DNA from 4 places in the Psychrobacillus syltrankelensis genome. Region 1 is predicted to be linked to each of the others. Evidence: riboswitches for the same ligand, from Rfam matches in the RefSeq annotation. Region 1 holds a riboswitch; each other region holds the start of a gene.

Region 1 (8,070 bases):
TCACAGTCTTTTGGAAAAAGACAAATAGGTATGAAATACGTCTTCTTAAATCGAAGAAGTCTATTATTGTGGGAATTATAAGTGGATTGATTTGCTTGGTGTCTATTTATGGAGTTGTAGTAATTTTTCAATCATCTGTTTTAGATATCCCGCATTTACATCAACTATTGCAGAAATGGGATTTTAGTGGAACGAAGGTAATTCTACTCGTATTAGTATTAGTGTTGATTAACCCTATATTAGAAGAGCTTTATTGGAGAGAATTCATGTATGGAAGGATATCCTCAAAACTAGGAAATATTTTAGCGGTTATGATTACGGCTATATTTTATAGTTTGTACCATTTGATTGTCGTTATGGAAATTTTTAGTTTTCCGTTTAATATGTTAGCAGTGATACCTGTTTTTTTAGCAGGAATAATGTGGGGAGTATTTCGTATTAGGTTGGGCTCAATTACTGCACCTATTATTAGTCATTGTTTAGCGGATATTGGGATTATGCTTGTGTATTGGAATATTATTCTTTAGATTCCTTCTGTGATAAACTTTTTATTAGTAAACAAAAAGAGGGATAAAGCATGATTAATTTTCAAGATTTAAATGGTATTCAAGTAGAACTTTCCTTTGAAAAAGGACTACTTCCGATTAAGGCAATGCATGTGTTAGTAATAGCAAAATTCAGGGGAAAATGGCTACTAACGAAGCATCCGATACGAGGCATTGAATTTCCAGGGGGAAAAGTAGAGGACAACGAAACGTTGGAGGAAGCAGCTATACGAGAAGTTTTAGAGGAAACAAATGTTGAGATAAACGATATTGAATGGTTTGCTGAATATATGGTGCATGATAAAAATCCATTTTGTAAGACAGTTTTTATCGCGAATGTAGGGTATATTCATGACAAGAGCACTAGTTTTGAAACAGATGGTGCTGTGTGGTTGACGACGGCCGAATTGCAAAATGGTGAAAATTTAAGCTTTCATATGAAAGATCAAGGTATGCAAACAATGTTAAAGAAGGTGAATACATATGAAGGAAAATGGAACAATTGAAAGGATGCGAGTATATCCTTCGCCAAATCCACGTATTGATTTAACTGAAATTACTTATTGGTCCTGTGGCTTACGGGTAAAAGGAATGCTGGCAACTCCGAAAAATGAAGGAACATATGAAGGAATATTATATTTGCGTGGGGGTATGCAAAGTATTGGTATGGTAAGACCTGCCCGAATTGCCCAAATTGCGTCAGAAGGATTTACAGTATTTGCCCCTTACTATCGCGGTAACCGCGGAGGAGAAGGGAGAGACGAATTTGCAGGGGAAGATCGATTAGATGCTGTTAATGCAGTGGATGTATTAAAGCAATTTTGCAGCTCGACTAGAATTCATCTATTTGCTTTCTCTCGCGGTGGTATTATGGCGTTATGGACGGCTATTTTACGAAACGATATTACATCGATCGTGACATGGGCAGGAGTATCGGATATTTATTTAACTTATGAAGAACGTTTGGATATGCGAAGGATGATGAAACGAGTAATAGGTGGTACCCCAACAAACAAAGCAGAAGCATACGAAGAACGAAACGTTTTACCAAAGATTTCTGAAATCCAAGCTCCTACCTTGATAATTCATGGGAAATTGGACATAAATGTTTCCTTTGTTCATGCGGAAATGTTAGAAGCAGAATTATTAGGGAATAATAAAATAGTGGAAACATGGTATTATCCAGATTATACGCATTTTTTCCCAAGTAAAGTGAATAAACAAGTTGTGAAGGATGCATGCAATTGGATGAAAAGGCAGAAAGGAGTTTAGTCGATGGGGAATGTAGTGGTTACGATTGACACTATGAGTACAGAGGACAAATCGTCATTTCCATCGAATATAAGTTTTTGGACCGATTTATGGGATAACTATACAAATGAATTTCAGGAAGTTATTATCCAGTGCTGGAAAGAAGAAGTGGAAGCAATCCATGATCTAAGTCCAAAAACGTCTTCAACTATAAATGAAGGACTAATAAAAATTTTAACGATTAATTTGAGCGATGAAAATCGTGCTTACTTTAGAAATCATTCCGTAGATCCTAAAGGTGGATTAAAATGGTTCACGATGTTTTTTAATATAAATGGAGACGAGCTATTAGAAGTGGGTCACTATGGGTCAGAAATAATTTTATATAAAACGGACGAAGAAAAAGCGAAAAAGTTTATTTCTATCTTTCCATCATCTATTACTACGCATTATTATGATGAAAATGCGGATTAAAAGAGAGGATGTCACCAATATATATGGGACATCCTCTTTTTTTAAGATAAAAAAGTTTACGCATTTCTACTTAGTAACTGTCCAGACTTCAGCGCCTTGCTCATTTCTTATTTAGCTACTGGTCCGCCTTTAAGAGAGATATCTTCGGATACGGTACCAAATTTTTTGAAGTTTTCATGGAAAGCCTGTGCTAGTTCAGCTGCTTTTTTATCGTAAGCTGCTTTGTCAGACCAAGCATTACGTGGAATTAATACTTCAGAAGGAACGCCTTCAACTTCTCTTGGAATAGCTAAACCAAACACTGCATCAGTTTCAGTTTCTACATCGTTCAATTTCCCATCGATTGCTGCACGAACCATTGTACGTGTGTAAGAAAGCTTCATACGATTACCAACACCGTATTCTCCACCAGTCCATCCAGTGTTAACTAAGAATACTTGTGCACCATGCTCATCAATTTGCTTTCCAAGCATTTCAGCGTAAACAGTTGCATGAAGTGGAAGGAAAGGGGAACCGAAGCAAGTTGAGAATGCTGGTTGTGGAGATGTAATTCCACGTTCAGTACCCGCTAATTTAGATGTAAATCCACTTAAGAAGTGGTACATTGCTTGTTCTTTTGTTAATTTGCTGATTGGAGGCAATACGCCAAAAGCATCAGCAGTTAAGAATACGATCGTATTTGGATGACCTGCAACAGAAGGATCCACAATATTTTCGATATTTTGAATCGGGTAAGCTGCACGTGTATTTTCTGTTAATGAATTATCAGCATAGTTTGCAACGCGAGTTTCCGCATCAACGACAACGTTTTCTAATACAGTACCAAATGTAATTGCATCATAAATTTGTGGCTCATTTTCACGAGTAAGGTCGATACATTTTGCGTAACATCCACCCTCGATATTAAATACGCCATTATCAGACCAACCGTGTTCATCATCACCGATTAACTTACGACCAGCGTCTGCAGAAAGAGTTGTTTTTCCTGTTCCAGAAAGACCGAAGAATAATGCAACATCGCCTTCTTCTCCAACGTTTGCTGAACAGTGCATAGGTAAAATGTTTTGTTCAGGAAGTAAGTAGTTCATAATAGAGAAAACAGATTTTTTCATTTCCCCAGCATATTCAGTTCCACCGATTAATACGATGCGTTTTTCCATTGAAACGATGATAAAAGTTTCTGTTTTTGTTCCATCTACTGCAGGATCTGCTTTAAAATTTGGAGCACTTATAATTGTAAAGTCAGCTGAATGGTTTGCAAGCTCTTCCTCTGATGGGCGAATAAATAATTGATGAGCAAACAAGTTATGCCATGCATATTCATTTATTACTTGAATATCAAGTCTAGAATCTTTATCAGCCCCAGCAAATCCTTTAAATACGAATAGTTCCTCTTGTTGACCAAGGTAATTCGTTACTTTTTTATATAGTGATTCGAAAATTTCAGAAGAAATTGGTTGGTTTACGGAACCCCAATCGATTTTGTCTCTAGATATAGGCTCATCAACGATGTATTTATCTTGTGGAGAACGACCTGTATATTTACCTGTTTCTGCTTTCACGGCTCCCGTAGAAGTTAAAACAGCTTCGCCTCTTGATGTTGCTTTTTCTACAAGTTGCGGTACTGATAATTGAATGTTAACATTAGCACCAGATAACAATTCGTTCAGTTCATTCACAGTATCGATTGAATTCATATTGTATATACCATCCTTTTAATTATTTTCCCTTATAAACGAGGGAGATGTCTTTCATATGTGAAATAGTATAACACATTTAACTTAATAGTCTACACTAATGAAGTGATTATTTTTATCTTTTGTGAATAAATCGTCAACAAAAATATATTGACTTCTGAAAACAACTTAAGTATGATGATAAATTGAACGGATACTCTTATCCCGAGCTGGTGGAGGGGTCAGGCCCTATGAAACCCGGCAACCTGTAATATTTGTTTTGTTACAAAGGTGCCCAACCTGAGACAAGGTGAGATTCCTTGATTGATAAGAGTGAAAGGTGCTTATGAGATTAATAGCCTTTCCTCATGTGTAAGATACGTGAGTGGAAGGTTTTTTTTATGACATCGCCCTTTATCCTTGTGTGCCAAGTCCGAAACGGCTTCAAGTTTAATCTATTTGATTGAATGGCTTGACATGGGAATGAGTACCGTATCAATTCTTGAGAGAAATCTCGCAGGATATAGGAGGAATTTTTTATGACACAACGCAGATTATTTACATCTGAATCAGTTACTGAAGGGCATCCAGATAAAATTTGTGACCAAATTTCAGATGCAATTCTTGATGCAATTCTAACAGAAGATCCAAATGCACGTGTTGCTTGTGAAACAACCGTGACAACAGGTCTTGTATTGGTTGCAGGTGAAATAACAACATCTACATATGTAGACATTCCAAAAGTAGTTCGTTCTACTATTAAAGAAATAGGATATACTCGTGCAAAATATGGTTTTGACTCTGAGACTTCAGCAGTATTAACTGCAATTGATGAACAGTCAGCTGACATTGCACAAGGGGTTGACCAAGCTTTAGAAGCTCGTGAAGGATCTATGACTGATTCGGACATTGAAGCAATTGGAGCAGGGGACCAAGGTTTAATGTTTGGTTACGCTTGTAATGAAACACCAGAACTTATGCCACTTCCAATTAGTTTAGCGCATAAATTGGCTCGCCGTTTAGCGGAAGTTCGTAAGGATGAAACGCTAGATTATTTACGTCCAGATGGTAAAACACAAGTTACAGTGGAGTATGACGAAAATAACAATCCTGTTCATATTGATACGATTGTTATCTCAACTCAACATCACCCAGAAGTTACATTAGAACAAATCCAAAAAGATTTAAAAGAAGTAGTGATCAATCCAATTGTTCCTGCTAATTTAATCGATGAAAATACAAAATACTTTATTAATCCAACTGGTCGCTTTGTAATTGGTGGACCACAAGGTGATGCAGGTTTAACAGGACGTAAAATTATCGTAGATACTTACGGTGGATATGCACGTCATGGCGGAGGAGCATTCTCTGGTAAAGATCCTACAAAAGTTGACCGTTCAGCTGCATACGCTGCTCGCTATGTTGCAAAAAATATTGTTGCAGCAGGAATCGCTGATCGTTGTGAAGTACAACTTGCATATGCAATTGGAGTAGCACAACCGGTTTCTATCGCAGTAGACACATTTGGAACTGGAAAAGTAGAAGAAGCTCAATTAGTTTCACATATCCGTGAATTATTTGACCTTCGCCCAGCAGGGATTATTAAAATGCTAGATCTTCGTCGCCCAATCTACAAACAAACTGCTGCTTACGGTCATTTTGGTCGTACAGACATCGACGCACCTTGGGAAAAAACAGATAAAGCAGAAGAGTTAAGACAAAAAGCACGACTTTAAGATAAAAAAGAGCAATCCCACAGTCAACGAGTGACTACTGGGACTGCTCTTTTTTTTACAATTAACTACCAAGATGCTTGTGAACCAATAATACCTCCTACACTCTAATGTAAAAAGTGTAGGAGGTTTATCTGTTTTTAGAAGAAATAGAAAGTATGCGCCATCTCACATAAAGTTAACTCTTTACATAGAGAAATGGTTGCTTCCACGAATAAATTGGTTGTTTTCGTAAAGGTGTTGGTTGCTTTCAGTGTAGAATCTGTAGCTTTCACCCTATAAATAGTCGCTCTATGACAGTTTTTAACTTTTTATTTTTGCAATGATTTATAATACTGACCTTTTTCCGCGTATTCTCTAATAATTCGTTGAACATCTTCTCTATCAGCATCCGTCAGTTCGCGTACAACTCTTGCTGGACTTCCCATCGCAAGAGAGTTCGGAGGAATTTTCTTTCCGGGAGTAACTAAACTTCCCGCTCCGATAAATGCACCTTCTCCAATTTCCGCACCATCTAGAATAATAGAGCCCATTCCAACTAATGCCCCTTTTCGAACAATGCAACTATGTAATGTTACTTGATGCCCGATCGTTACTTCATCTTCTAAAATAAGTGGATTGTTTGGACTTTGATGCAAACAACATAAATCTTGGACGTTCACTCTATTCCCAATTATAGTAGGAGCAACGTCCCCTCTAATTACCGTATTAAACCAAATAGTAGACTCTTGTCCGATTGTCACATCCCCTGTAATTGTGACATAATCAGCAATGAAAACAGAATCATCAATGGATGGAGTTTTTCCTTTAAATGGATATATCAATATATACACACTCCTCTTAAAATAGAATATAATTAATCGTATCAAACCAACCGTATAATGAAAACTATTTGAGCAGAATAGGAACGAATGGAAGAGGTGATGCTCATGTGGAAATGGGAAGCAGAGGGAAGACCAAAAGCAGTAATAGTAATTGTTCATAGTGCTTATGAACATCATAGAAGATACGCTTGGTTAATTGAAAAATTTAGAAGTTCAAATTGTCATATTGTAATGGGCGATTTACCTGGGCATGGTGAACATACAAAAGCTAATGAAATACATGATGAAACTTTTGATCAATACAAAGATTACATAGTACAAGCATTACAAGTTGCAGTTACATATAATCTCCCTATATTTATTCTTGGCCACGGACTTGGTGCAACATTATTAATAAAAGTAATGCACAAATTACAAATTGAATATGCGGGAGTTATATTAACTTCACCTTGGTTACAACTTAAAAAGTTACCTTCTAAATGGACAAACGCATTAGCTAAATTATCTGTTCAACAGAAGATTAATCATGATATTCAGCTTAAAGAATTAACAAGAAACTATGAAATATACAAACAATTTGTAAACGATTCTACATATCATACACTTATAACAAATGGCTGGTATAAAGAATTACAAAATCTTTTGAAAAATATTGGACAGTCAACGGACTCTATGCCTAATGTTCCAGTGTTATTAATGACGGCAGAGCGCGATAAGATTACAAATATTTCTACGGCGGCAGCTTGGCTAAAAAAACAAGAACTCACAGAGTATCAATACAAATCCTGGAAAAATTGTTTTCATGATTTATATCAAGAACCAGAAAGAGAAGAGATTTTCGCATATTCTCATTCTTTTATAAATAATGTACTAAGATCAATTGGATATATCGTTTAGGGAATGTTGTATGAAACCAAGATTATACTAGGGAATGATATTCTTTTTGGAGTATGTGAGTTTTAATATCACTTGTGGTATAATTATTCGGTTAAATCGAAATAACATTCTATTAATTGAAATAGAGAAAGTGAAGTGTAATTTACATGCAAAACCAACATATTATACGTAATTTTATAGTAGAAACACCATCGAAACCAGGTAATTTTGCTAAAGTTGCCACTGCAATTGGGATGGCTGAAGGGGATATTGGAGATATTACAACACTTAAAAGTGGAGCATTAACAACCATTCGTGATATTTCTATTACTTGTAAATCTGAATCACAATTACAAGCGGTGATTGCTAATGTTGAAGCAATTGGAAATGGTGTTAAAATCCATGCAGTAACTGATGATGTTTTAAAAGCTCATGAAGGCGGGAAAATTGCAATGAAGAGCCGACTGGATGTGCGCTCACTCGGAGATTTGCAAAGAATTTATACGCCAGGTGTTGCTAGTGTTTGTATGGAAATTGTTAATTATCCTGAAAAAGCAAATTACTTTACGTCGATAGGTAGTTCCGTAGCAATAGTAACAGACGGTACAGCTATACTAGGTTTAGGAAATATTGGTTCTGTTGCAGGAATGCCTGTAATGGAAGGGAAAGCAGTGCTACTAGATCAGTTTGT
Region 2 (8,070 bases), 1.5 Mb from region 1:
TCTCAATCATCAGTGTCTTCGTAGGACTGGTCGTTCCATCTTTATGGCTATTTATCTATAGTGCATGGATGATTATATTTATATTATTCTTTGTATACCAACTTGGTTCACCCATTTATGCAATGGCATTAGGCGTACTTACGCTGTATTTTATGAATATGAATGATTGGTCTTTTCATTTATTTTCTTGGAATATTACTGGTTTTAATATATTGCAGGAAGCAATTGTTCCAATAGCTATTTTAGCCGGTTTGTTGTTATTTGTGGAGGGAATTCTTATTCACAAGCACGGCGGAGCAAATGCTTCTCCAAATTTAGTAAAAACAGCTAGAGGTAGTGAAGCAATTGAATTTGTAACGAAACGCTTGTGGTTATTACCGATTTTACTGGTTATACCCGGAGATGTGATTACTTCCTACCTCCCTTATTGGCCGCAATTTACACTTGGAGAATCAACATTTTCACTAATATTATTTCCATTTGTCATTGGATTCCAACAAAAAAGTAGAAGGTCACTTGCATTGGAGTTTTTCCCTAAATTAGGGAAACAAGTTTGGCAATTAGGAATTGTAATCGTGATCATTGCCTCAATAGGTTTTCTAATGCCAATTATAAGTATAATTGCGATGATTATTGGAATCATTGCTAGATTAGCTATTTCATATATTGCTTATAAAAAAGAAATGGCTGGAACATTTGCTGTATCTCCACAGTCGAATGGAGTTATGATAGCTGCAGTATTAGAAGATTCACCTGCAGAGAAAATGGGACTTCTCATCGGTGAATGTATTGTGAAAGTGAATGGTCGAAAAGTGACAAATGAAAGCGAACTATATGAAGCCGTTCAAGTTAATGCCGCTCACTGCCGCTTGGAAGTATTAGATACGGGGGGAGAGCTCCGTCTACGGCAGCATATACTATTCAAACACGATCATTATCGTTTAGGCTTAATATTAGTTAGGTAGGAGGAATTATGGAAACATTATCTTTATCAACACAAATAATATTAGCCATTTTTGTTCCGGCACTGCTAGTTATACTATTTACTCGTATAACATTTAATCATTATGTCTCTTTAGTATTAACGGTTGCCCTATTTGCCGCATCGGTGTACGCTGGATACACGCATAGATGGTGGATTTATATTATAGATGCCGCATCTTTAACAAGTGGATTTTGGTATGCGACACATATGAAAAATCGAGACAAAAATAAAACATCCGCTCCCTAAATAGAGGGGCTGATGTTTTTTTACAGAATAAGAAATTATATGCATTATCGTCCTGTGACACCAGTGTTCATAGTACTTTTAAGAGTTAGATAATACCGCAGATTTCCGTTTCAGGTGGACGCGTTCCGCAGGGTGAGAGATGAACCATCACTACAGCTCACGCGTTCGTTGTGATGGCTCATCTTTCTACGAGGAACGAAGGCTAAGAGCGCCACATCGTGTGGCAATGCCTTCGTGACCAACATCCTGTTGGCCTCCGTCTGGAGTCGCCACACCTTTCACTACAATCCATTAAGTGAGTTGTACTAACAAGAAGATTTAGCCCAGCTATCGCTAAGAGGATAGAAATAGTTTAAGTAAACGTTGTGATCATGCCATCCTTTAATAGTTGTTGAATAAGAGATGCTATTGATTTTTAATATTTTGGTGAAATTTTGTGCATCCGGATAAAATGTAGTTCCTTAACTAACGATCATATTAAATTGAGAAATGGTTGCTTTCTTCAAGGATTTTGTTGCTTTCAGTGTAGAATCTGTAACTTTCATCTTACAATTAGTCGCTCTATGACAGTTTTTAACTTCTTAGTTGAGCATTTACGCTGAGCGGACGAAATTGTATCTTCGTCCGCTTTTAAAAGAGTAGGAAAGTATTTTTTCTCTAATTATACAAACCAAACGCATCATGTCCTCACAAATTCCAAGAGGGTGACGGACAAACATCCGCCACAAGATTACCGAAAAAAATGGCTCTTGAAGTGACGCAGTCACTTCAAGAGCCAAATTACTACGGTAATAGTGTAGTCAATGTTTCGTTCAAAGCACTCTTGAAATAGTAAATACAGGATGCACTTAAAGCTTGCGTTTTTTTTAGAAAGTACACTATTCCGCTTCTTTTCGGGCTAAGGAGGCTTCGAATTCTTTACGAATGTTATGCAGTAATTCTGCATCTGTTAAAATGCGATAGCCGGTTGTTGCGAGTACTATTGCTCCTTTAATAAGCGCTTCGTCACCTTCTTTTGATTTGGCTGCTTCTCTAAACTCAATCGTGTGTGCAATTAAGTCGTCGGGTCCAATTTTCATATGTGGATGCGCGGTAGGTACTAAGTAACTGATGTTTCCAGCATCAGTTGAGCCTTTTCCTTTTCGTTTTTCGAGATGAACTACTTCTCCGATGGCCTCTAGTTCAGTATGAATTACTTCATCTAATACAGAATTTAATACGAAGTCTTGTACCTCATTTTGAAAACGTTCAATCTTCACGGAAGCACCAGTTGCTAGGGCTGCTCCGTTTGCGATCGCACGAACCTTTTCTGCGACTTCCTCTGTTTTTTTCCAAGTTTCAGCACGAATGTAGAAGCGAGCAGACGCATAGTCAGGGATAATGTTTGGGGCATCGCCACCATGCGTGATGATACCGTGAATACGAACGTCCGATGGTAATTGTTGACGTAGTGCATTTATTCCATTGAATAGCTGAATGACCGAATCTAATGCGTTTATGCCTTGTTCAGGTGAACCGGATGCATGCGCAGCTTTTCCGTAAAAATGAAACTCTAATGGATCTACAGCAAGTGTTTCACTAGTTAAGGAAGTTTTTCCAGCAGGATGAATCATTAAAGCAGCGTCGATATCTTTCAAATAACCATGCTTCACAAAGCTTCCTTTTGCACTCCCATTTGGACCGCCCTCCTCAGCAGGGGTGCCAAGAACGATGACACGTCCACCAATTTCAGGTAATGTTTCTGCTAATGCAATTGCTGCAGCTACACTAGTTGTACCAATAATGTTATGACCGCAAGCGTGACCAATACCAGGAAGTGCATCGTATTCAGCTAAAAAAGCGATTGCTGCTCCTTCTTTGCCACTATCTTTAACAGCAAAGAAAGATGTTTCATGCTCTGCAACTGCTGTAGTTACTTCAAAGCCTGCATTTTTAAGAAGTTCCACATGTTTTGCACTTGCATAAAATTCTTTGTTTCCAATTTCGGGATTTGCATGGATTTCTTGACTTGTTTGAATGTAGAGTTCCCGATTTTGCTCAATTGAATTAGTGATTATATCTCTTTTTTCTATTGCGATACTCATGTTATTTTCCTCCTTTATTTTAAAAGATCTTTGAATGTTTTATTTAATTCTTCTTGCGAAAGAACCACTAGGAAGGAACCGCCTTTTGTATCTTCTGTAACGGCATTTTTAATATCATCTTCATGATATAATTCCACAATGCGCTTAAACGTCTCATTATCTTTATCTTTCGCTCGTGCTGCAATTATGTTTACGTATGGATAAGTGGATTCGTTATCCCCCGACTCTTTAAAAATTGGATCTTCTCCTGGTGAAAAACCAGCTTGACCTGCCACACCGTTATTAATAATTGCCGCTGTTACATCTGGTAATACTCGAGGTGTTTGTTGCGCGACCATTGGAATAATATCTAGATTTAATGGGTTTTCTGCAATTTTAGAAGGATCTCCGAATAGACCAAAATCATCTGTTAATGTAATAAGTTTAGCTGCTTCTAATAAACGAAGTGCACGTGCTTGGTTAGATGGATCGTCTGGAATCGCTATTTTATCGCCTTTTTTTATTTCAGAGATATCTTTAATTTTTTCGGAATAAATCCCAAGTGGAGCGAACATTGTGGAACCAATTGGCACGATATCATTGCCACTTTCGTTTACATACTGCGCTAAGAAAGACATATGTTGAAATGCATTTAAATCTATATCTCCGTTAGCAAGCGCATTATTTGGTAAAGTGTAATCGGCAAATTCAACTAGCTCAATTTCAATGCCTTCTTTAGCAGCTTTTTCTTTCAAAATTGGCCACTGGACGCCATCCGAACCGTTTACACCAATTTTCACTTTTACTTTTTCTTTTGTATTTGAATCTCCGCTTTTTTCATTTCCACATGCCGCTAGTAAAATTGCAGCAATAATTGCTAATAAAAATAAACTAAACTTTTTCATATCAAAACTCCTCTTTCTATCGTCTCATAAATTTTTTTGATAAAGTATTTCCTAGCCATTGTGCGAGTTGCACTAGAACAATTAAAATAATGACAGTTACGACCATTACACTACCATCAAAGCGTTGGTATCCGTAAGTCATGGCAAGATGTCCTAAACCGCCACCACCAACTGTACCTGCAACGGCAGAAAAATCGATTAAACTAACGCTAATAAATGTAAGTCCTAAAATCAGTGGTCCAAGCGCTTCGGGAATCAGTACGGTAAATATGATTCGAATGGGACTAGCACCCATTGCTTGAGCAGCTTCAATTACCCCTGGTTCAATACTTACTAAATTATTTTCCACGACACGGGCTATCGAAAAGCAAGCAACGATTGTCATTGGGAAGATGGCAGCTGCCGTTCCAATTGTTGTACCAATTACTAATCTCGTTAATTGTGAAATGGCAACTAAGAAAATAATAAATGGAATAGGTCGAATAATATTAATCAAAATATTTAACACTTGAAATAAGACCTTATTTTCCAAAATATTTTTCTCTCGTGTAACAAAAAGTAATAAACCAATGGCGATTCCAAGAATAGAGCCGAATATTAATGTAGTGATGACCATGACGATAGTTTCCCCAGTCGATTCTACAATTCGAGGCCAAAATGTTGTCCAATCAACTTTCATGGTGCGCAACCTCCTCAATGTCAACAATTGTTTCTAGGTCACTTAGACTTTTTTGAATCGCTTCGGAATTACCTTCAAAAGAGATTAGTAAATTCCCAAAAAGTTTTTCTTGTAGTTCTCGAACGGAGCCATAGACGATATTAAAGTGAACTTGATGCTTTTGGGTTACTTGCGACAGTACCGCATCATTTGTAATATCCCCTTTGAAAATAACGCGATATAATTTCTTTCCGCCTCTAGACCGCCACTCTTTTAAAATGGTTTCAGAAGGTAAATCTTGTTGAACAGATCGGATAAACCGTTGCGTCGTTAAATGTTGCGGATTGGTGAATACATCAAAAACATCTCCAGATTCTATTACTTCGCCATTTTCCATTACTGCTACACGATGGCAAATAGATTGTATGACATGCATTTCATGTGTAATTAGTAAAACTGTTATACCAAGATCTTGATTTACTTTTTTTAATAAACGGAGTATTTCCGCGGTTGTTTCTGGATCTAATGCTGAAGTAGCTTCATCACAAATGAGCACATCCGGAGAGGTGGCTAATGCCCGAGCAATTCCTACTCGTTGCTTTTGTCCTCCAGATAATTGGTCTGGATAATCCTTCGACTTATCGGATAAACCGACAAATTGTAATAATTCTTCTACTCGCTGATTAATTTCTTGTTTTGGTAAACCTCCAAGTTTAAGTGGGTATGCAATATTTCCTGCAACCGTGCGAGAGTTAAATAAATTAAAGTTTTGAAAAATCATCCCAATATTGCGGCGTCTTTCTCGTAGCTCTTTGGGAGATAGTGAATTGACATCAATATTCTGAATCATAACGGTTCCAGCGGATGGACGCTCTAGCATATTGACAAGTCTCAATAAAGTGCTTTTACCAGCACCACTAAAGCCGATAATGCCAAATATTTCACCTTCGTTCACGGTTAATGAAACATTTCTTACTGCATGCACCTCCCTTTTGCCAAGAAGAAATGTCTTGGAAACATTTTTAAATTCAATCATTATTAATAACCTCCTGAAAAGTTAGTTAATTCTTTACAGACAATAAATTACAGCTATCTAACTTTCTGACAGGGGAACGAAAAAGAGCTTCCTTTCTCTTATCTGTTAGCAGATAAGAAAAAGAAAGCTCTTCGAAAAATTGAAAAACAATCTCGTTCTCATCTTCCGAACATTAATTGTTCGTAGGAATTGGCACAGTGTTCAAAAGTGAATCTGCTGCCGAAACGTCATAGGGCCTGTCCCTCGGTTTCTCTTGATAAGAAAGTGATGTGCTATGTAATTGTTGTAAGAATTGATACCAACATTAAACAATAAAACCAAAAACGTCAAGCATACTTCCAAAATAAAATAATTCAAAATTATTAAAATATTAAACTATATATTGCCAAAACACTGATAGTTCCTAATACTACGACCATGACATTCGAGTAGATAATTGCAAGGGTAAAAGCGACAATTGCTCCAATAACTCCGAATAATAGATTCCCTTGTTGTACATATAAAATTGCTGGAAAAATTAACGCTCCTAGCACTGCAAATGGAATATTACTTAATACACCCGAGACAACAGGTGGTAATTTTCTTCCTTCTAAAAAAGTCAGTGGAAAAACCCTCGGAATGTATGTGACAATAGCCATTCCAAGTAGTGTCCACCAATACCAAGTACCCATTCGTTTAAGCTCCTTCCGGCAAACTAATACTACGTTTCGCATAAATAATTTCAACCAATATTGAAGATGCAAGCGTAGCTACTAAAATAGCCCAACCTGTTGATAATAATTCTGTCCAATAAAAGAATCCATTAATAATGGCAGCGAATAAAGCGAGCACTACTACTTTTCGATTCCCACGCATAGAAGGCACTAATAACCCGACGAACATAGCATATAAAGCAATAGACATAGCTGCTTGCAAAAAAGCAGGTAGGTTGGCGCCAATGACATGGCCGATAGCCGTGAATAAAACCCAACTACTATAACCAATCAGGGCTACCCCAAATGCAAAAGAAGTACGTACTTTATCCTCTTTTTGAGTAGCTAGCACAGAAAAGGATTCGTCAGTTATACCAAAAGCATATATTCCTTTAATCCATCTTTTTTCACTGTGCATCTTTTCATTCAACGCAGCCGTCATTAAGAAGTGACGAATATTAACGACAAACGTATTTAATACAATTAAAATGGGATCAACTCCGTTTGAAATTAGCGTCAATGACATATATTGGGACGCACCTGCGAAAACAAATACACTCATAGCTGTTGCTTCCATAATGGAGAGACCAGTGGTTTTTGCCAATAAACCAAACGTTAATGCTACTGGGAAATAGCCAATTGCAATACTAATTCCTGCTTTTAATCCTTTTAGAAATGAATTATTATTCATAATAAGCTCTAACCCCCTTTTAAAAATAGAATGAACAAATTATACTATATATCAAAAGTTTTATACATACGAAAATTGGGAATAGTATAAATATACATAGTTTGTAAACCCAATTTCTTTATCTCCGAGTGGAGAATTACTTATTTATTTCGTAGAGGAGAGTAATCATGCCTAGCTGGTTTTCATTTGAAACATTGACTAATTTAACACACGATTACCGAGCGTTAGGACCATTGATAGGAGTTCTTCTACCTTTCTTAGAAGCTTTTCTACCTTTTTTACCTTTAGTAGTTTTTATCGTAGCGAATGTCAATGCATACGGAATGTTATTCGGATTTTTATTATCGTGGGTAGGCTCCGCTGCGGGGGCTTACACAGTTTTTTTAGTTATTCGCAAGTATGGACGTGCTAGAGTGTTAGGCTTTATAACAAAACATGAGAAAATCCAAAAGTTAATATTATGGGTGGAGAGAAATGGTTTTGGACCATTATTTTTACTCATTTGTTTTCCTTTTACTCCATCTGCACTTGTGAATATAGTTGCGGGCTTGTCTAACATAAAAAAGAAAACGTACTTATGGACGGTCACATTAGGTAAATTGATCATGATATTAGTAGTAAGCTTCATTGGATCTGATATCAAAGCACTTGTAACGCAGCCTGTAAGAACGATAATAGTAGTTCTAATTGTTGTTATGCTTTGGTTTGTTGGGAAAAGTGTGGAAAAAAGAATAAATAACAAGTTGGAAGAGGACTATAAATTAAATCGTGACGAGAGACGGAGCACTGAGGTG
Region 3 (8,070 bases), 740 kb from region 1:
TATACCTGATGATAGATGGCTACCTGATGGTAATGACGAAGTTACAAAATTAATCCTACGTACAACCGTGTTATTTGAAAATGGATCCGAATATAATGACGAAGACGAGATTAACTTCGACATTGAAGAATAGATATTTTGAAAGCTCCAGTGAATTTTTGCTGGAGTTTTTTTATGGATAATTCAATAAAAAAAGAGCAATCTAATGGAAAATGAGGAGAGATATTATGAAAAAGTTGATTGTGGTGCTATTAGTTTTCCTATTGCTTAGCTTATCTGCTTGTGGTTTCAACAGAAATTCAAATGGACCACCTAATACACAAACCCAAGTTAACGGTAATGCAAATCCAAATACTGTTCCAAATACTGGTAATAAAAAAGTGGATATGGAAAATGATGTTGGAATTCCAGATAAGAATGAAAATAATGACCACCTATTAGTTAAATAAGAAAAATTTATTTGGCATAATATAAAAGATATGATAAAATATTATCAACTTAGTGAACGGAGGTGACGAAAGAATGAAAAACACTGTGAATGCACATGGATTTATACTGGAATTTTTATCCACATCTTGTGCGATTACTCATGAAATTGAGCCTAACGGGACTAGTCTGTCCTTTTTTAGACAATTTAATGAATTTCACAGCTGATAAGCCATTCTTTCTGAACCAAAATTTTAGGAGAAGACTGCTTATATGCAGTCTTTTTTCTTTGCAGAAAAATGCTTCCAGCTAAATCAGAGATGAGAGGAAGCGGAAAATATGATATGTACAATACAAGAAGTTAGTAAAATGCTTGGAGGAAACACAATTTTTGAAAATTTATCTTTATCTATCAAAACTGGAGATAAATTAGGGATTGTAGGACGTAATGGTAGTGGTAAAACAACCCTACTTACGTTAATAACTGGTTTAGAAATGCCAGATGAGGGCAAGATTCACTTCAAAAAAGGAACGAAAATTGGTTATTTAGCTCAGATTCCATTATTTTCAAATAATGTGTCCGGCATCGATGTACTAAATTCTGCATTTAAGGAACTAATAGAATTACAATCTAAGATGAAAGAACTTGAAGGAAAGCTATCCACTGAGGACCCTAAGGAGTTAGAAAAATTACTTCAAGTATACGGAGAAATTCAAGAGGAGTTTACTAATCGTAACGGCTATGCGATTGATTCGGAAATCAATAAAGTAATAGAGGGTTTGCAATTATCCTCTTTTGTGCATCTATCATTTACGACATTAAGTGGTGGGGAACAGACAAAAATAATGCTTGGTAAGCTTTTGTTAACGAAACCAGACTTATTGTTACTAGATGAGCCTACGAACCATTTAGATTTATTTGCAGTTGAATGGTTAGAACAATATTTAGTTTCCTATTCGGGTACAGTAGTTATTATTTCACATGATCGATACTTTCTAGATCAAGTTGTTACTAAAGTTGCTGATTTGGAGGATGGAGAAATAAAGTTATATCACGGAAATTATTCATCTTTTATTATCGAAAAAGAAGATGCATTAATGCGCGAGTTTCAGCAATATGAAGAACAACAAAAAAAGATAAAGAAAATGAAAGAAGCAATTAAACGATTAAAAATATGGGCTAATGAAGCAGTGCCGCCAAACGCTGGACTTCACAGACAAGCGAGAAATATGGAACGTGCATTAGAAAGAATGGAAAAGGTAAGAAAACCACTAATAGACCCTAAAAAGATGAGCTTATCGTTTGAGGCAGCTCCTAGAAGTGGAAAAGAAGTGATCATCATGGAGCAAGTATCGAAAAAATATGGGGAAAAAGTGCTTCTTCAAGATGCTAATTTACACGTGTACTGGAAAGAGCGTGTTGCCATTGTTGGACGTAATGGTACAGGGAAATCTACGATACTAAAAGCACTTTTACAAGAATTATCGGTGGATACAGGAAGTGTACGTCTAGGCAGTAATGTCCGAGTTGGATTTCTGTCTCAGCACTTTGAAATAAACAATCCAAAAGAAAAGCTAATTGATGTATTTCGAAGTGAAGTTAATGTTTTAGAAGGAGATGCTCGTCACATACTTGCTAAATTTATGTTTTACGGACCAGATGTATTCAAAAGAGTGGGTGATTTAAGTGGGGGGGAGAGAATGCGCCTGCGACTCGCCCAGCTTATGCATCAAGATATCAACTTATTAATGTTGGATGAACCAACGAATCATCTGGATATAGATTCAAGAGAAGTTTTAGAGGATGCATTAGATGACTTTCAAGGAACAATTTTAGCTGTTTCTCACGATCGATACTTTTTAAATAAATTATTTCCAAGAACTGCTTGGCTAGATCAAGGTCAACTTACAACTTTTGAAGGGCCTTACCAATGGGCCCGTGTAAAATGGGAGGAGCAACAGTCAAAGCAGAGTGTCCCAGTTATAGAACAAAAGAAGGGGCTTACTAAACTTATCGAAGTAAAGCCTCTAAATATTCGACAGATTGAAGAAGTAATTAGGAATTTAGAAGAGGAAGTTCTGTTGTTAAAGAAGCAAATTGAAAAGGAACAAGACTGGTCAAAATATGAAAACCTTCTTTCGATCAGAGATGTAAAAGAAAAAGAATTAGAAGAGTTAATAGAACAATGGCTTGAGTCTTAATAATTTCAAGTTTGAGATTAGTAACTGAAAACTAATTACCGAAATAATTTTTGTGTCATTGTTTAATCTTTATTGCTTAAATGTTCTGAAAGTGATACTATGAAATTTATATTTTAGTAATAAAAATAATATACTCTTATTAAGAGAAGTTGAGGGATATGGCCCTATGACGCTTCAGCAACCTCTGACTTTGTCAGAAAGGTGCTACTTCCATCAAGATTGTTAATGATCTTGAGAGATAAGAACAAAGAGCTTGAAGGAAACCCTCTTTTCTTATCCATTAGAAAAGAGGTTTTTTTATTTTGTAAATGGAAAAGGAGACAAAATAGATGCCTATTAATATCCCACAGAAATTACCTGCTACTGAATTGCTTAAGGAAGAAAAAATATTTGTGATGGATGAGAACCGCGCTTCCACTCAGGACATCCGCCCCTTGAACATCATTATTTTAAATTTGATGCCTGAAAAAGAAAGAACAGAATTACAATTATTAAGACTTTTAGGAAATACACCCCTTCAAGTAAATGTAACGTTCTTGAACACAGCAACACATGAATCAAAAAATGTAAGTAAAACGCATTTAGATACGTTTTACACTACTTTTAATCAAATAAAACACAGACGATATGACGGAATGATCATTACAGGAGCCCCAATTGAACACTTAGCTTTCGAGGATGTTGACTATTGGGAAGAAATGACTCAAATTATGGATTGGACCAAAACCAACGTGACATCTGTTTTACATATTTGTTGGGGTGCTCAAGCTGCATTGTATCATCATTATGGTATTGGGAAATATGATTTGCCCCAAAAATGCTCAGGGGTATATACACATCGAATTTCCGATCTAACAAACAATCTAGTTCGAGGATTTAATGATGAGTTTAATGCTCCACACTCCCGTTATACTGCAGTATCTTTTGAAGAAATTCAAAACGATTCGAGATTAATACTTCTTGCAAATTCGGACGATGCAGGAGTTTTCCTTGTTATATCTGAAGATAAAAAACATATTATGATCACGGGACATTTAGAGTACGATGCAGATACACTTGCAGATGAATATAATCGTGATGTGAATAAAGGACTTGAAATCGATGTACCTAAAAATTACTTTCCAGACGATGATCCAACGAAACAACCGATAAATTCTTGGCGTTCTCATACGCATTTATTATTTTCAAATTGGTTGAATTATTATGTCTACCAAGAAACACCGTTTGAGTGGGAATAATATTGAGGGGGGCTGTCCGAGGATGTTTACCCCCTAATTATAGGCAGATTTTTGATTTAGTCTCGAATTTATCAGAATTGGTTACGATTTCATTTACTTTAGTCTCGCTTAAGTACAAATTGGTCTCGATCTGCCATTTGATATAAGAAGGATGAACTTTTTATTAGTAGGAAATACAATATTAAACGAGATATATCATTCATAGGAAGTGATAGAAAAGTTGTCTTTTAGCCAATTGAATGGCTTAAAGACAACTTCTCGAAGATTATTGGAAGATTTGGTCAATTTGTTTTATTTCTTGTAGGCTAAGCTGCACTTCTAAGGTCTTTATATTATCCAATACTTGCTCCGATTTTTTCGTTCCAGGTATAATCACATCGATTGTATCCTGCGTTAAATACCAAGCAAGAACTAAATTTGAAACTGCTGCGTTTTTATCATTTGCTATTAGTCGAAGTTGTTCTATTTTTTCTAGATTGCGAACAAATTCTTCTCCTTGGAATAAAGGATTTTTTGAACGGCCATCTTCAAAAGTACTATTTTTATCAAATTTTCCAGTAAGTAAACCCGAGGCTAGTGGGAAATAAGGTATAAAGGAAATATTGTGCTCTTTTGCGTAGGGTATTAAATCATTCTCCACCTCTCGTTTTAACAAGTTATAACCGGATTGAAGGACGTCAATATGTCTATCTTTATTACCTTCTTTTAATTGATCTAGTGTAAAGTTTGATACACCAATAGCACGTATTTTTCCTTCTTCTTTCAAACGAGAAAGCGACCCAATGGCTTCTTCCTTTGGAGTGTTTTCATCTGGAAAATGAATGTAAAATAAATCGATATAATCGGTTTGAAGACGTCTCAAGCTATTTTCAACTGTTTCTCTTAGGAAATTTGGGTTATTATCCACTACCACTTTTCCATCCAAAAATTTATGTGCCCCTTTGGTAGCCACAACAATATCTTGACGTTTCCTAGTTTCTTTCAATACTTCTCCAATTAACTCTTCTGATCTTCCTGGACCGTAAATAAAGGCTGTATCCAAAAAGTCAATTCCGTTATTTATAGCAGTACATACTATTTCTTTTCCAGTCTCATCATTGAGGTTGGGGAAAAGATTATGCCCACCAACGGCATTGGTACCAAGTCCTATGGGATTTACAAATAGTCCAGTTTTACCAATTTCTACTTTATTACTCATAGCTAGTTTAAACATCTCCCTTTTTCCGAATAGTTACACTATCATAATAGCAATATTGTAAACAACCTCAAAGGAAACTGCTTTTAATGATATTATTAAATGGAATGATAATAAAGGGAGATGATTAGATTGTCAGAAATAACAAAACTGCATGCTGATTTTGTTCGAGTTATTCGAAAGAAATTTGAAGAAATGAAAAGCGATACGGAGAAAGCGATTATGCAAATGGATGAGAAAGCATTATTTTGGTCACCAAATGCACAATCAAATAGTATCGATGTTATCGTCAAGCATATGAGTGGAAACCTAATTTCTCGCTGGACTGATTTTTTAACGACAGATGGGGAAAAACCTGATAGAAATCGTGATGGGGAGTTTGAAAGTACAATAGAGTCACGTGAAGAATTATTGAAAATGTGGGAGAATGGTTGCAATGTGTTTTTGAATGCAATCGACACTATAGAAGAGAAGCATTTACTACAAACAATTTATATTAGAAATCAACCTCATACTGTCATGGAAGCAGTTATAAGATGCATAGCACATATATCAAGCCATGTTGGACAGATTATTTATATTGCGAAACAAGTAACTCCTGAAGACAAGTGGACAACTTTGTCTATACCCAAAAAGAAGGGATAAATAATATGGTTTCAAAATTTACTTATATTCATAGTGCGCCAGATAGTAGTAATGTAAATAGAACATATCCAGCATTATTTTTAATGCATGGAATGGGTAGCAATGAACATGATTTAGTAGGACTCGTATCTAGCTTACATGAGAAATGCCATATTTTTAGTATTAGAGGACCGATTTCACAGCCACCAGGTTATGCTTTTTTCACAATTGAAGGAATAGGAAAACCCCATCTTGCAATTTTTGATCAAGTATTAAAAGATCTCCAAACTTTTATCGAAGAAACTGTAGAAGAATATACGATTGATCGCGATCAGCTTTATCTTCTTGGTTTTAGCCAGGGGGCTATACTTGCTCAATCACTAGCACTGGTAATGGGTAACCGAATAAAAGGAATAGTGGCACTTAGTGGATATATTCCAGCAATAGTGAAAGAAGAATATTCGATACAGCCTGTTGATCAATTAAATGCATTTATTTCACATGGTGAATTAGATAATATGCTGCCATTTGAATGGGGAATAGCAAGTCGAGATTATTTCATCGAACTAGGTGCAAACGTAACATTTAAAAGTTATCCAGTTGCACATGGTGTAGCACCAGAAAATCAAAAAGACTTATTAAAATTTTTACGACAAGATATTTAAATAAAAGGATATTTCACCCTTCATGACGAATAATACTCATCTTGAGGGGTGATTTTTTGAACGATATGCATTTAAATATACGTTAATACAATGAGAAAGATGAAAATCAAGTGAATCATTTAATTAAACTATGTAAGGAAGAACAATATTTACAACGAATATTAAAAAGTGAGAAACTAGTTTTATTATTTAAAAGAGCATAATGTTGAATTCTTACATGGCGAATTTGATACGACTAGTCCATTTGCAATGTAATCTCTCGGTGTTTTACCATTCGATCCTTGTCCTACATGGATTACTTATCAAAAGCATTACTAAACAATTAACAGGACTACTTTAGAACATATAAACAGTGAATGAAATACAAGGGGGTAATTCACTCTGAAGCTTGGATTAAATAAAGACGAAGTGAAACTAATGCCTTATACAAATGAATGGAAGACAGAATTTACTAGAGTTAAAGAAGCATTACTAAAACAAATGGATATAAGAGCAAATTGTATTGAACATATCGGAAGTACCGCAATCAAAGACATGGTAGCAAAGCCGATAATAGACATCTTAGTCGGTGTGAACGATATAGAAAAGGTAGATATATCCTTCACGGAAGCTTTACATAAGGTCGGATTTTTAAGGCTTAAAGTGGAGAGACCAGGTGAAATCGTATTCGCGAAATTTACGGATGATACGTTTGTAGTGAAAACACATTTCATTCATGTAGTTGATTATGAAAAAGAACTTTGGAGAAATCTTGTTTTTTTCAGAGATTATTTAAATGCAAATGAAAAAGCTAGAGAAGAATATAAAAGGTTGAAAATAAGCTATGCTGCCCGCGGAAATATTGAAATAACGGAATATACCGATTTAAAGGAGCCATTTGTGAGAAGTATATTTACGAAAAGAACTATTTAGGAGGTAGAATTATTTTTGATTACAAATTTATATTTTGTTAGACATGCACATTCTACCTATACACCAGACGAGCTAGGAAGACCTTTGTCTGAAAGTGGAATGGCAGATGCAAGGAGAATGACTAGACTTCTGAAGATGGAGAATATAAATCATGTTATTTCTAGTCCATTTAAAAGAGCTGTGCAAACAGTTGAAGGGATTGCTAATGAATTAGGTAAAGATATCGAAATTATTGATGGGTTTAAGGAACGGATATTGTCTGACCGGCCAGTAGCAGATTTTAATGAGGCGATCAAAAAAGTGTGGTCTAATTTTGATATTTCTTTAGATGGTGGTGAATCAAATAATATTGCTCAGGAAAGAGGCGTTGCTGCAACGATACAAGTTCTTGATAAATACAAAGGCCAAAACATCGCTATCGGAACGCATGGCAATATAATGGTATTAATCATGAACTATTTTGATCCACAATATGATGTTCACTTCTGGGAGCAGCTTGCAATGCCCGATATATATAGGCTTACTTTTCGTGATATGCATTTAATTGATGTTAAGAGAATAGATGATGATATATCCCTATGCGCTGGTTATCCTATCTAAGCTTTGAAAGTAATAGGGAATTTGAAATCACAGTAGTAGACAACGAATAATTTATCGAAAGGATGCTAGATTAATGAATTACTTTAAAAAATTACTGACTTCTATGATCACAGTAATAATTTCTTTTGGATTAATAGGTTGTAATGGAAATGAAAAAAATGTAGAAATCTCAAATACGAAAGAAGTTAAAGTAGCAGGAGAAAATGAC
Region 4 (8,070 bases), 1.6 Mb from region 1:
AATCTTGTTCCACATAAAAATAGTGACACCCCTTTTATTTTATATTCGTTATTGGTAGAAAATATCCTGCAATAGTATATGCGAATATAAAAAGAACAAGCATCCGACTTGAAGATGCTTGTTCTTGGATAATTCAATATTCAGGTGGATTATAAGTTACATAAGTTCCTGCGATAAAATCGTGAATTGCTCGTTTATCTTCTCGTAGGGCTACCATAAATATACTAACGATAGTGCCTATTCCAAATGTAAGTGTATACACAAGACCGCCAATAATTTCTCGTTTTAGCATTGTCCAGAAGTCTACATTTGATTCATCTATTTTCACAATTCGGATACCCACTATCTTCTTTCCTATTGTATATCCGGACCATAAAAGAGGCACAATCAATGCATAGATGCTTTGACAAATTACTGTGAACCAGGATTCAGAAAGTTCTCCTGTAATGATAAAACTTATAACCATTAGTGGGATTCCTATGATGAGCCCATCTAAAATATTTGCACCTAATCTTATCCAAAATCCAGCTGGATTCAACATTTGACACACATCCTTCATTAAAGAGCGGAATCATCCACACTATTTAAATATTCTTCAATGGAACCAATTACAGATTCTACACAACCTTCTTCAAATGGAGAAATTAAATTTGCATCAGCTACTAATTTAGTAAAAGATTTAGAGCCGCCTAACTGGCAAAGGTGTAAATAATCCTTCCAAGCCGCTTCATGATCTTCTCTTGAACGCTTCCAAAATTGGAATGCACAAATTTGAGCTAAAGTGTAATCAATATAATAGAAAGGGCTAGCGTAGATATGCCCTTGACGTTGCCAGAAGCCACCTGCTTCTAAATAACTATTACCTTCATAATCACGATGAGGCAAATAAATTTCCTCAATTTTTTTCCAAGCTGCTTTACGCTCAGCAGGAGTCATTTCGGGATTTTCATAAACAATGTGTTGGAATTCGTCCACTGCGACACCGTAAGGCAAGAATAGAAGTCCGCTACTTAAATGTGCAAACTTATATTTATCGGTTTGTTCTTTAAAGAATAATTCCATCCAAGGCCATGTGAAGAACTCCATACTCATCGAGTGAATTTCACATGATTCAAATGTAGGCCAAACGTACTCAGGAATTCCGATATTGCGGCTCGTAAACACTTGGAATGCATGACCTGCTTCATGTGTTAATACATCAATATCTCCCGATGTTCCATTAAAGTTTGAGAAAATATACGGTGAGTCATAATTGTCGATAAAAGTACAATAACCTCCAGATTCTTTCCCTTTCTTGGCTACTAGATCCATCAAATCACGATCTATCATAAACTGGAAGAATTCTGCAGTTTCTGGTGACAACTCTTCATACATCTTCTTACCATTATCCACAATCCACTCAGGAGATCCTTGTGGTGTAGCATTTCCACTTAAGAATTTAAGCGATTCATCATAAAACTTTAGTTCATCTAGCCCGATACGCTTCGCTTGTCGCTCGTATAATTTTGTAGCGACTGGAACGATAAAATCACGTACTTGATCACGGAATTTCTTTACCATCTCCGCATTGTAATCGATACGATTCATACGAATATATCCAAGCTCCACAAAATTTTCATATCCTAATTTAGTTGCAATTTCATGGCGGACATTTACAAGTTGATCATAAATATCATCGAACCTTGCCTCATGCTCCTGGAAGAAATTAAATCTTGCTTCCGTTGCTTTCTTTCGGACTTCTCGATCAGTTGATTCACCATATGGTCCAAGCTGTGCAAGCGTTAATGTTTCGCCGTTAAACTCCACTTGTGCGGAAGCGACAAGTTTAGAATAATCAGAGGCCAATTTGTTTTCCTTCTGCATAAGAGATATCACATCGGAAGAAAAGGCTTTAATCTGAAAGTCAGCTAGATCAAATAACTGGCTACCCCATTTTTCTTCTAATTCATTACGGAAAGGAGAAGCGACAAGTGCTTTGTAATATTCCGTTACGAGTTCTTCAACTTCTGGACCTACTTCATCAAAGTAATCTCGTTCTTTTTGATAATATTCATCATTCGTATCGATTGATGCGCGAATATATACCAAATTAGCTTGTGTTGAAAAATCATTGCGAAGTGCATTTAATTCTGCAATTGCGGTACTTTGCTCCACTACTGAAGATGCTTCCTTAAACTTTGATAAAGCCTCATGGAACTTTACTTTGTCTTCTTCCAAATTTGGTCGTTTGTATTCGTAATCTTTAAATGTTACCAAGTTTATTCTCCTCCCGGTCGTTTCTTCGAAATTCGAAACGTTCTCATTCCCATTGTTCATTATTTTCTGATATATTGCAACTAAAATTTTACAATTGACTATTCTTAGACAATTGTTTAATATGTTAGTAAATCAACAAACAAATAAAGGGTGTGTTTGGTTAGTGGAAATATCAGAATTATTTTGGAATGCGAATACAGAACAATTAAAGGCAGGATATATAGAAGAAAAGGAATTTTTTGTTTGTCTATTATGTGGAGAAAAAATTGAAAAAGGAATTATTTATCCTGCTGAAAGTTTATTGTTTGAAGCGGAACGTTATATGAAACGACATATCGTGATGGAGCATGGATCTGTATTTCATTATCTAATTGGGCTAAATAAAAAACTTACGGGATTAACCGATCATCAAAATAGCTTGCTCCGTTTATTTTATGACGGTAAAAGTGATGCAGAAATTCAAACAGAACTGAATATCGGTACCAGTTCTACTATACGGAACCATCGTTTTGTATTGAAGGAAAAAGAGCGACAAGCAAAAATGTTCTTAACAATGATGGAGTTATTGAAGCAAAAAGATGATCACGCTCCCACATTCCTACCTCTCCACAAAACAGCCACTATGGTAGACGATCGATACAATATAACAGCAGAAGAGCAGCAAGAAGTAGAAAAGAAATTTTTCCCTGAAGGCGTGGATGGACCAATACTAAAGTTTCCGAAAAAGGAAAAGCAAAAACTAGCAACTTTGCGTGTCATCATCAAACGATTTGAGCAAGAAAAGACATATAGTGAAAAAGAAATAAATGCAATACTAAAAAATATATATGCTGACTTTGTCACATTAAGACGTTATCTAATTGAGTATGGGTTTTTAAATAGAAAAGACGATGGCAGTGCATACTGGGTAAAAAAATAGAGTAGAGGACTAATACAAATGAAAGTTGATCAATACAAAATAACTAAAGAAGAGCTAGAAGAAGTAGAAAAGAAATTTTTCCCTGAAGGCGTCGATGGGCCACTATCAAAGTTTCCGAAAAAAGAAAAGCTAAAATTAGCAACATTGTATGTAATCATCAAACGATTTGAACTAGAAAAAACATATAGTGAAAAAGAAATAAATTCAATACTAAAAGATTTATATGCTGATTTTGTCACAATAAGACGCTATCTAATTGAGTATGGATTTCTAGGCAGAAAAGATGATGGTAGTGCGTACTGGGTGAAAAATTAACTTCATTCAGTCATGAAAAAAATATAATCTCGTCAAGGCGATAGATAGTAGAGGGTGGAGAAAAATGGATCGAAAAAAAGAACTTAAACAAGAATACAGAGAGGTAAAAATTGAAGGCGGTATTTATGTTATCACTAATAAACAAAACGGCAAAAAATTCGTCGCATCTACACGTAACTTCAAAACATTAAACGGAACGAAATTCACGTTAGAAACAGGTACTCATACAAACCGAATACTCCAAGAAGAGTGGAAAAAATTTGGCAAAGACGCATTTGAAATAGAACAGGTGGAGATACTGAAAAACTCAGAAAATCAATACGTAGACGAAAAGAAAGAATTAGAAAAACTATTGGGTAAATGGATGGAAAAATTACAGCCTTATGGTGACAATGGCTACCACACGAAAAAAGATTGATACTAAAAAGGCTTCCATTCAAAGGAAGCCTTTTATTTCCTAATCAAATTAAAATCTTTACTTTTCTAAAGTAACCCCTACAGATGCGAGAGCATTCCTTTTGAACGAGAGGACGTGGCCATTATACGAGAGCACTCCTCAACCGAACGAGAGGACTCGTCCAATACGAGAGCGTTCATCATTCGAACGAGAGGACTTGTCCAATATCGAGAGCATTCCATCAAAACGAGAGGAAATCGCCTGTATACGTGAGCGTTCCTCGACCGAACGAGAGAACTCGGCCAGTATACGAGAGCATTCCTCAACCGAACGAGAGGACACGGCTAGTATACGAGAGCATTCCTCAACCGAACGAGAGGACACGGCCAATATACGAGAGCATTCCATCAAAACGAGAGGAAATCGCCAGTATACGAGAGCATTCCTCAACCGAACGAGAGGACACGGCCAATATACGAGAGCATTCCATCAAAACGAGAGGAAATCGCCAGTATACGAGAGCGTTCCTCGACCGAACGAGAGAACTCGGCCAGTTTACGAGAGCATTCCTCAACCGAACGAGAGAACTGGGCCTGTATACGAGAGCATCCAAAAAAAGAGGGCTTAATCTCACTTTAGATGGGATTCATTTAAATAGTCATAGTGCTCAGATCGTAGCAGAACTTTATGCATCGATCATTAACCACATTAAAAATAGCGGTAAAGAGACAGCTTATAACTAATCAAAAGCAAATAAAAAATGACTCCGAACAAATTCGGAGTCATTTCCCAACAATATAAGTCTTCAAGAGCGCGGCTCGTTCACGCATTCGCAATTTCATTTCCACACTTTTCGGTGTTTTTGCTGACACGACATCGGCATCCCAGTCAATTTTTTTAGCAAGCATTTTCGCCCGATGTAGATGATAGTCACTTGTAATTATTGTCACGGACGTCACATTTTCGGGCAATAATTCTTGAGAAAATAGCAAATTTTCATAAGTAGAGGTCGACTTATCTTCTACAATAAGTCGTTTATCCGCAATCCCTTTTTCTAAGAGAAAGTTCTTCATAAAGACTGCTTCTTCAATATCTTCATCCTGTCCTTGTCCACCAGATACGACAAGCTTCACATGTGGATTCTCCGTAGCATATTTTAGCGCTGAGTCTAACCGATAACGTAATGCAAGGGAAGGGATATTTCCTTTTTTCACTTTTGCACCAAGCACGATTGCATACTCATTGGTTCCATCTGCTTTAGGTTCAAGACCCTCTGCTAGCCATTTACTCGTAAGCATCCACACACCAAATCCTCCAGAAGCAATGACAAATATAGGAATAAGCACAATCCACCTCATTTTTTTCTTCATTCAATTCACTCATTTCATTCCATAGAGGGCTTCTTTTTTCTTAAAAAGGCTGAAATTCTTGGTTCTTCTTTAGATACTAAACGCCGAAAATTTTCGATATGCAAAACAAATGCCATGACGAATAAAAAACTCGCAATTGCAATAGGGGCATACCCTTCTGAAAACCAAATAGTCCCGCCCACAAATACAAAATAAAAAACAAATACACCGATCAATAAATAGTCCGTTAAAAAAGTTGTACCTATTAATAATAAAAGACCAATTAGTCCAAGAGGCCAATAAATAGCAAATAATATGCCGATGATAGAAGCGGTTCCTTTTCCACCTTTAAACCGAGTGTAAATAGGGAAATTATGACCTAAGATAACCGAAGCTCCCGCTAAATATAGTAATAAGTCCTGTTCAACATCGGAAAATAAAGCAAAATGCTGCATGAAATAGCGGGTACCGATAATTACGATTACCCCTTTCAAAATATCAATTAGTGCAACCAAAATCCCGTATTTCATGCCAAGTACAATTGCTGCGTTTGATGCACCTGAATTTTTTAGCCCCTCATTTTTAATATTGACTCCACTAAACAATTGAGCAACCTTCGAACCATGAATTGCTCCAACTAAATAACTAATAATTAATACACAAATAATCCAAATTATCATTAAAACACCCCTAAAAATTTCTCTATTACATTTAACGTTTGAGAAATAAAGAAGTTTCAGAATTATTTAATAAAACACTTGACTAATTGATTACTAGAATCTTATACTGTGTAACAAGATGGAAAACTAAATCTAATACTCTTATCAAGAGTGGCGGAGGGACTAGGCCCTACGATGCCCGGCAACCAACAAGTTCTGAACTTGGAAAGGTGCTAAATCCTACAAATTCAAGTTCTGAATTTGGAAGATAAGAGGAGGAACTTGCGAAACTGCACCCCTCTTCTTAAGCGAAGAGGGGTTTTTTGTTTGTTCTAACACTCCTCTCCCGCCTCCCTAAGCGTCCATCTAAACTACTTTACAGGAGGAATTCAAAATGACAAATTTCCAACCAGAAACACTTCTTTTACACGGTGGTCAACAACCAGATCCAGTTACAGGTTCACGTGCAGTGCCAATTCACAAAACAACTTCTTTCGTATTCCGTGACACGGAGCATGCTCAAAATCTATTCGCATTGAAAGAGGCAGGCAATATTTATTCCCGTATTACTAACCCGACAGTAGATGTCTTTGAACAACGAGTTGCACTACTAGAAGGAGGAACAGCTGCTGTTGCCTTATCTTCTGGAATGGCCGCAATCGCATTTTCCATTTTGAATATTGCAGGAGCAGGAGATGAAATTATAGCAGCGGAAAACTTATACGGTGGAACATTTAATTTGTTTGCCCATACATTGCCACGCTACGGTATTACAGTGAAATTTATCGATTCAACAGATCCAGAAAACTTCCGTGCAGCAGTAACGGACAAAACAAAAGGATTCTTTGCTGAAATTATTGGAAACCCAAGCTTAAATGTACTTGATGTAGAGAAAGTTTCTGCAATTGCAAATGAAGTAGGGGTACCTTTACTTGTGGATAATACATTTGCAAGCCCGTATGGTGCAAACCCGATTAAACATGGTGCACATGTGGTCATCCATTCTGCAACAAAATGGATTGGCGGACATGGAACAACAATCGGAGGAGTAGTTGTAGATGGAGGGAATTTTAACTGGGATTCCGAAAGATTCCCTGGATTTACAGAACCAGACGTAACCTATCATGGCTTACGATATGGAATCGATGTTCCAAACGTAGCGTTTGCGGTTAAACTCCGTGTTCAACTGCTACGTGATTTCGGCCCTTCCTTAAGCCCGGAAGCAGCATTTTCTTTCTTACAAGGTTTAGAAACACTTCATTTGCGAGTACCAAAACACAATGAAAATGCACAAAAAATAGCAGAATATTTATCTAATCATGAAGGGGTAGAATGGGTTAACTACCTTGGATTAGAGGATCACCCATCTTATGATCTTGCACAAAAATACTTAAATAATGGTTTTGGATCTATTTTAACTTTTGGGGTGAAGGGCGGAAAAGAAGCAGGTCGACATATTATTGACAATATTGAAATTTGGTCGCATGTAGCAAATGTTGGGGATGCGAAATCATTAATTATTCATCCTGCTTCTACAACTCATCAACAACTGACGCAGGAAGACTTAGTGAAATCAGGTGTTACAGAGGACTTAATCCGTTTGTCGGTAGGTCTAGAAGCAGTAGAAGATTTGCAAAATGCACTTGATAAAGTACTTATAGGAAGTACAAATGTCCTCTCTAGGTAGAATTTTGTTGTTAATTGGGCAAAGATAGTCTACAATATGTAAAATAGTCAGTCGAAAAATACGATTCGATATTTTATTAGATTATGAATATGGAAGCTCAATTGTGCAGATTCATTTGGAGGAGAAAGTATGGCAAAAATAAAAGCAGCAATTCTAGGTTTCGGAACAGTCGGCCAAGGAATTTATCACATTGTAAATGAAAAAAAAGAAGATCTAAAAAAGTCGTTGGGATTGGACATCGAAATTAGTGCTATTCTCGTAAATAATTTATCGAAAGAAAGAATACAAACGCCTGGTGTACTTGTAACAGATGATTTTGAGGATATTATTAATATTCCAGGACTTCAAGTTGTATTTGAAGCTATTGTGAACGAAGAACCGGCATATGGCTATTTATGTAAAGCGATTGATAAAGGATGTCACGTCATTACGGCAAATAAAGTGATGTTTTCTAAATACAGTATTCCTCTTCACGAACGGGCAAAATC

The links. A riboswitch is a leader RNA that binds a small molecule or an ion and turns the genes downstream of it on or off. The one in region 1 is predicted to bind S-adenosylmethionine.
Region 2: it holds a riboswitch for S-adenosylmethionine, as region 1 does, so the genes downstream of both, ACTSKG_RS07500 (methionine ABC transporter ATP-binding protein) here and metK (methionine adenosyltransferase) in region 1, are expected to answer to the same signal.
Region 3: it holds a riboswitch for S-adenosylmethionine, as region 1 does, so the genes downstream of both, metA (homoserine O-acetyltransferase MetA) here and metK (methionine adenosyltransferase) in region 1, are expected to answer to the same signal.
Region 4: it holds a riboswitch for S-adenosylmethionine, as region 1 does, so the genes downstream of both, ACTSKG_RS11325 (O-acetylhomoserine aminocarboxypropyltransferase/cysteine synthase family protein) here and metK (methionine adenosyltransferase) in region 1, are expected to answer to the same signal.

Annotation. Positions count from the first base shown of each region.
Region 1 covers NZ_CM144227.1:46,594-54,663, forward strand. Annotated here, with positions in the region: gene ACTSKG_RS00310 (CPBP family intramembrane glutamic endopeptidase) at 1-527, shown strand, start outside; gene ACTSKG_RS00315 (NUDIX domain-containing protein) at 578-1,051, shown strand; gene ACTSKG_RS00320 (alpha/beta hydrolase family protein) at 1,029-1,817, shown strand; gene ACTSKG_RS00325 (hypothetical protein) at 1,821-2,270, shown strand; gene pckA (phosphoenolpyruvate carboxykinase (ATP)) at 2,378-3,967, opposite strand; SAM riboswitch class I at 4,164-4,280, shown strand; gene metK (methionine adenosyltransferase) at 4,486-5,682, shown strand; gene ACTSKG_RS00340 (gamma carbonic anhydrase) at 5,991-6,503, opposite strand; gene ACTSKG_RS00345 (alpha/beta hydrolase) at 6,609-7,400, shown strand; gene ACTSKG_RS00350 (NAD-dependent malic enzyme) at 7,547-8,070, shown strand, end outside.
Region 2 covers NZ_CM144227.1:1,498,542-1,506,611, reverse strand. Annotated here, with positions in the region: gene ACTSKG_RS07525 (PDZ domain-containing protein) at 1-965, shown strand, start outside; gene ACTSKG_RS07520 (CsbA family protein) at 974-1,231, shown strand; gene ACTSKG_RS07515 (M20 family metallopeptidase) at 2,110-3,315, opposite strand; gene ACTSKG_RS07510 (MetQ/NlpA family ABC transporter substrate-binding protein) at 3,330-4,199, opposite strand; gene ACTSKG_RS07505 (methionine ABC transporter permease) at 4,216-4,878, opposite strand; gene ACTSKG_RS07500 (methionine ABC transporter ATP-binding protein) at 4,868-5,893, opposite strand; SAM riboswitch class I at 6,049-6,156, opposite strand; partial or broken gene ACTSKG_RS07495 (AzlD domain-containing protein) at 6,256-6,537, opposite strand; partial or broken gene ACTSKG_RS07490 (hypothetical protein) at 6,491-6,628, shown strand; gene ACTSKG_RS07485 (AzlC family ABC transporter permease) at 6,569-7,276, opposite strand; gene ACTSKG_RS07480 (TVP38/TMEM64 family protein) at 7,444-8,070, shown strand, end outside.
Region 3 covers NZ_CM144227.1:782,539-790,608, reverse strand. Annotated here, with positions in the region: gene ACTSKG_RS04080 (sporulation protein) at 1-133, shown strand, start outside; gene ACTSKG_RS04075 (hypothetical protein) at 228-449, shown strand; gene ACTSKG_RS04070 (RAxF-45 family protein) at 523-654, shown strand; gene abc-f (ribosomal protection-like ABC-F family protein) at 766-2,628, shown strand; SAM riboswitch class I at 2,762-2,873, shown strand; gene metA (homoserine O-acetyltransferase MetA) at 2,958-3,866, shown strand; gene ACTSKG_RS04055 (aldo/keto reductase) at 4,132-5,064, opposite strand; gene ACTSKG_RS04050 (DUF1572 family protein) at 5,194-5,706, shown strand; gene ACTSKG_RS04045 (alpha/beta hydrolase) at 5,712-6,350, shown strand; gene ACTSKG_RS04040 (GrpB family protein) at 6,732-7,262, shown strand; gene ACTSKG_RS04035 (histidine phosphatase family protein) at 7,281-7,862, shown strand; gene ACTSKG_RS04030 (hypothetical protein) at 7,936-8,070, shown strand, end outside.
Region 4 covers NZ_CM144227.1:2,359,048-2,367,117, reverse strand. Annotated here, with positions in the region: gene ACTSKG_RS11365 (lysoplasmalogenase) at 1-15, opposite strand, end outside; gene ACTSKG_RS11360 (RDD family protein) at 134-541, opposite strand; gene ACTSKG_RS11355 (M3 family oligoendopeptidase) at 559-2,256, opposite strand; gene ACTSKG_RS11350 (DUF2087 domain-containing protein) at 2,378-3,175, shown strand; partial or broken gene ACTSKG_RS11345 (DUF2087 domain-containing protein) at 3,203-3,490, shown strand; gene ACTSKG_RS11340 (GIY-YIG nuclease family protein) at 3,555-3,908, shown strand; gene ACTSKG_RS11335 (YdcF family protein) at 4,670-5,257, opposite strand; gene ACTSKG_RS11330 (glycerol-3-phosphate acyltransferase) at 5,272-5,916, opposite strand; SAM riboswitch class I at 6,055-6,170, shown strand; gene ACTSKG_RS11325 (O-acetylhomoserine aminocarboxypropyltransferase/cysteine synthase family protein) at 6,290-7,582, shown strand; gene ACTSKG_RS11320 (homoserine dehydrogenase) at 7,712-8,070, shown strand, end outside.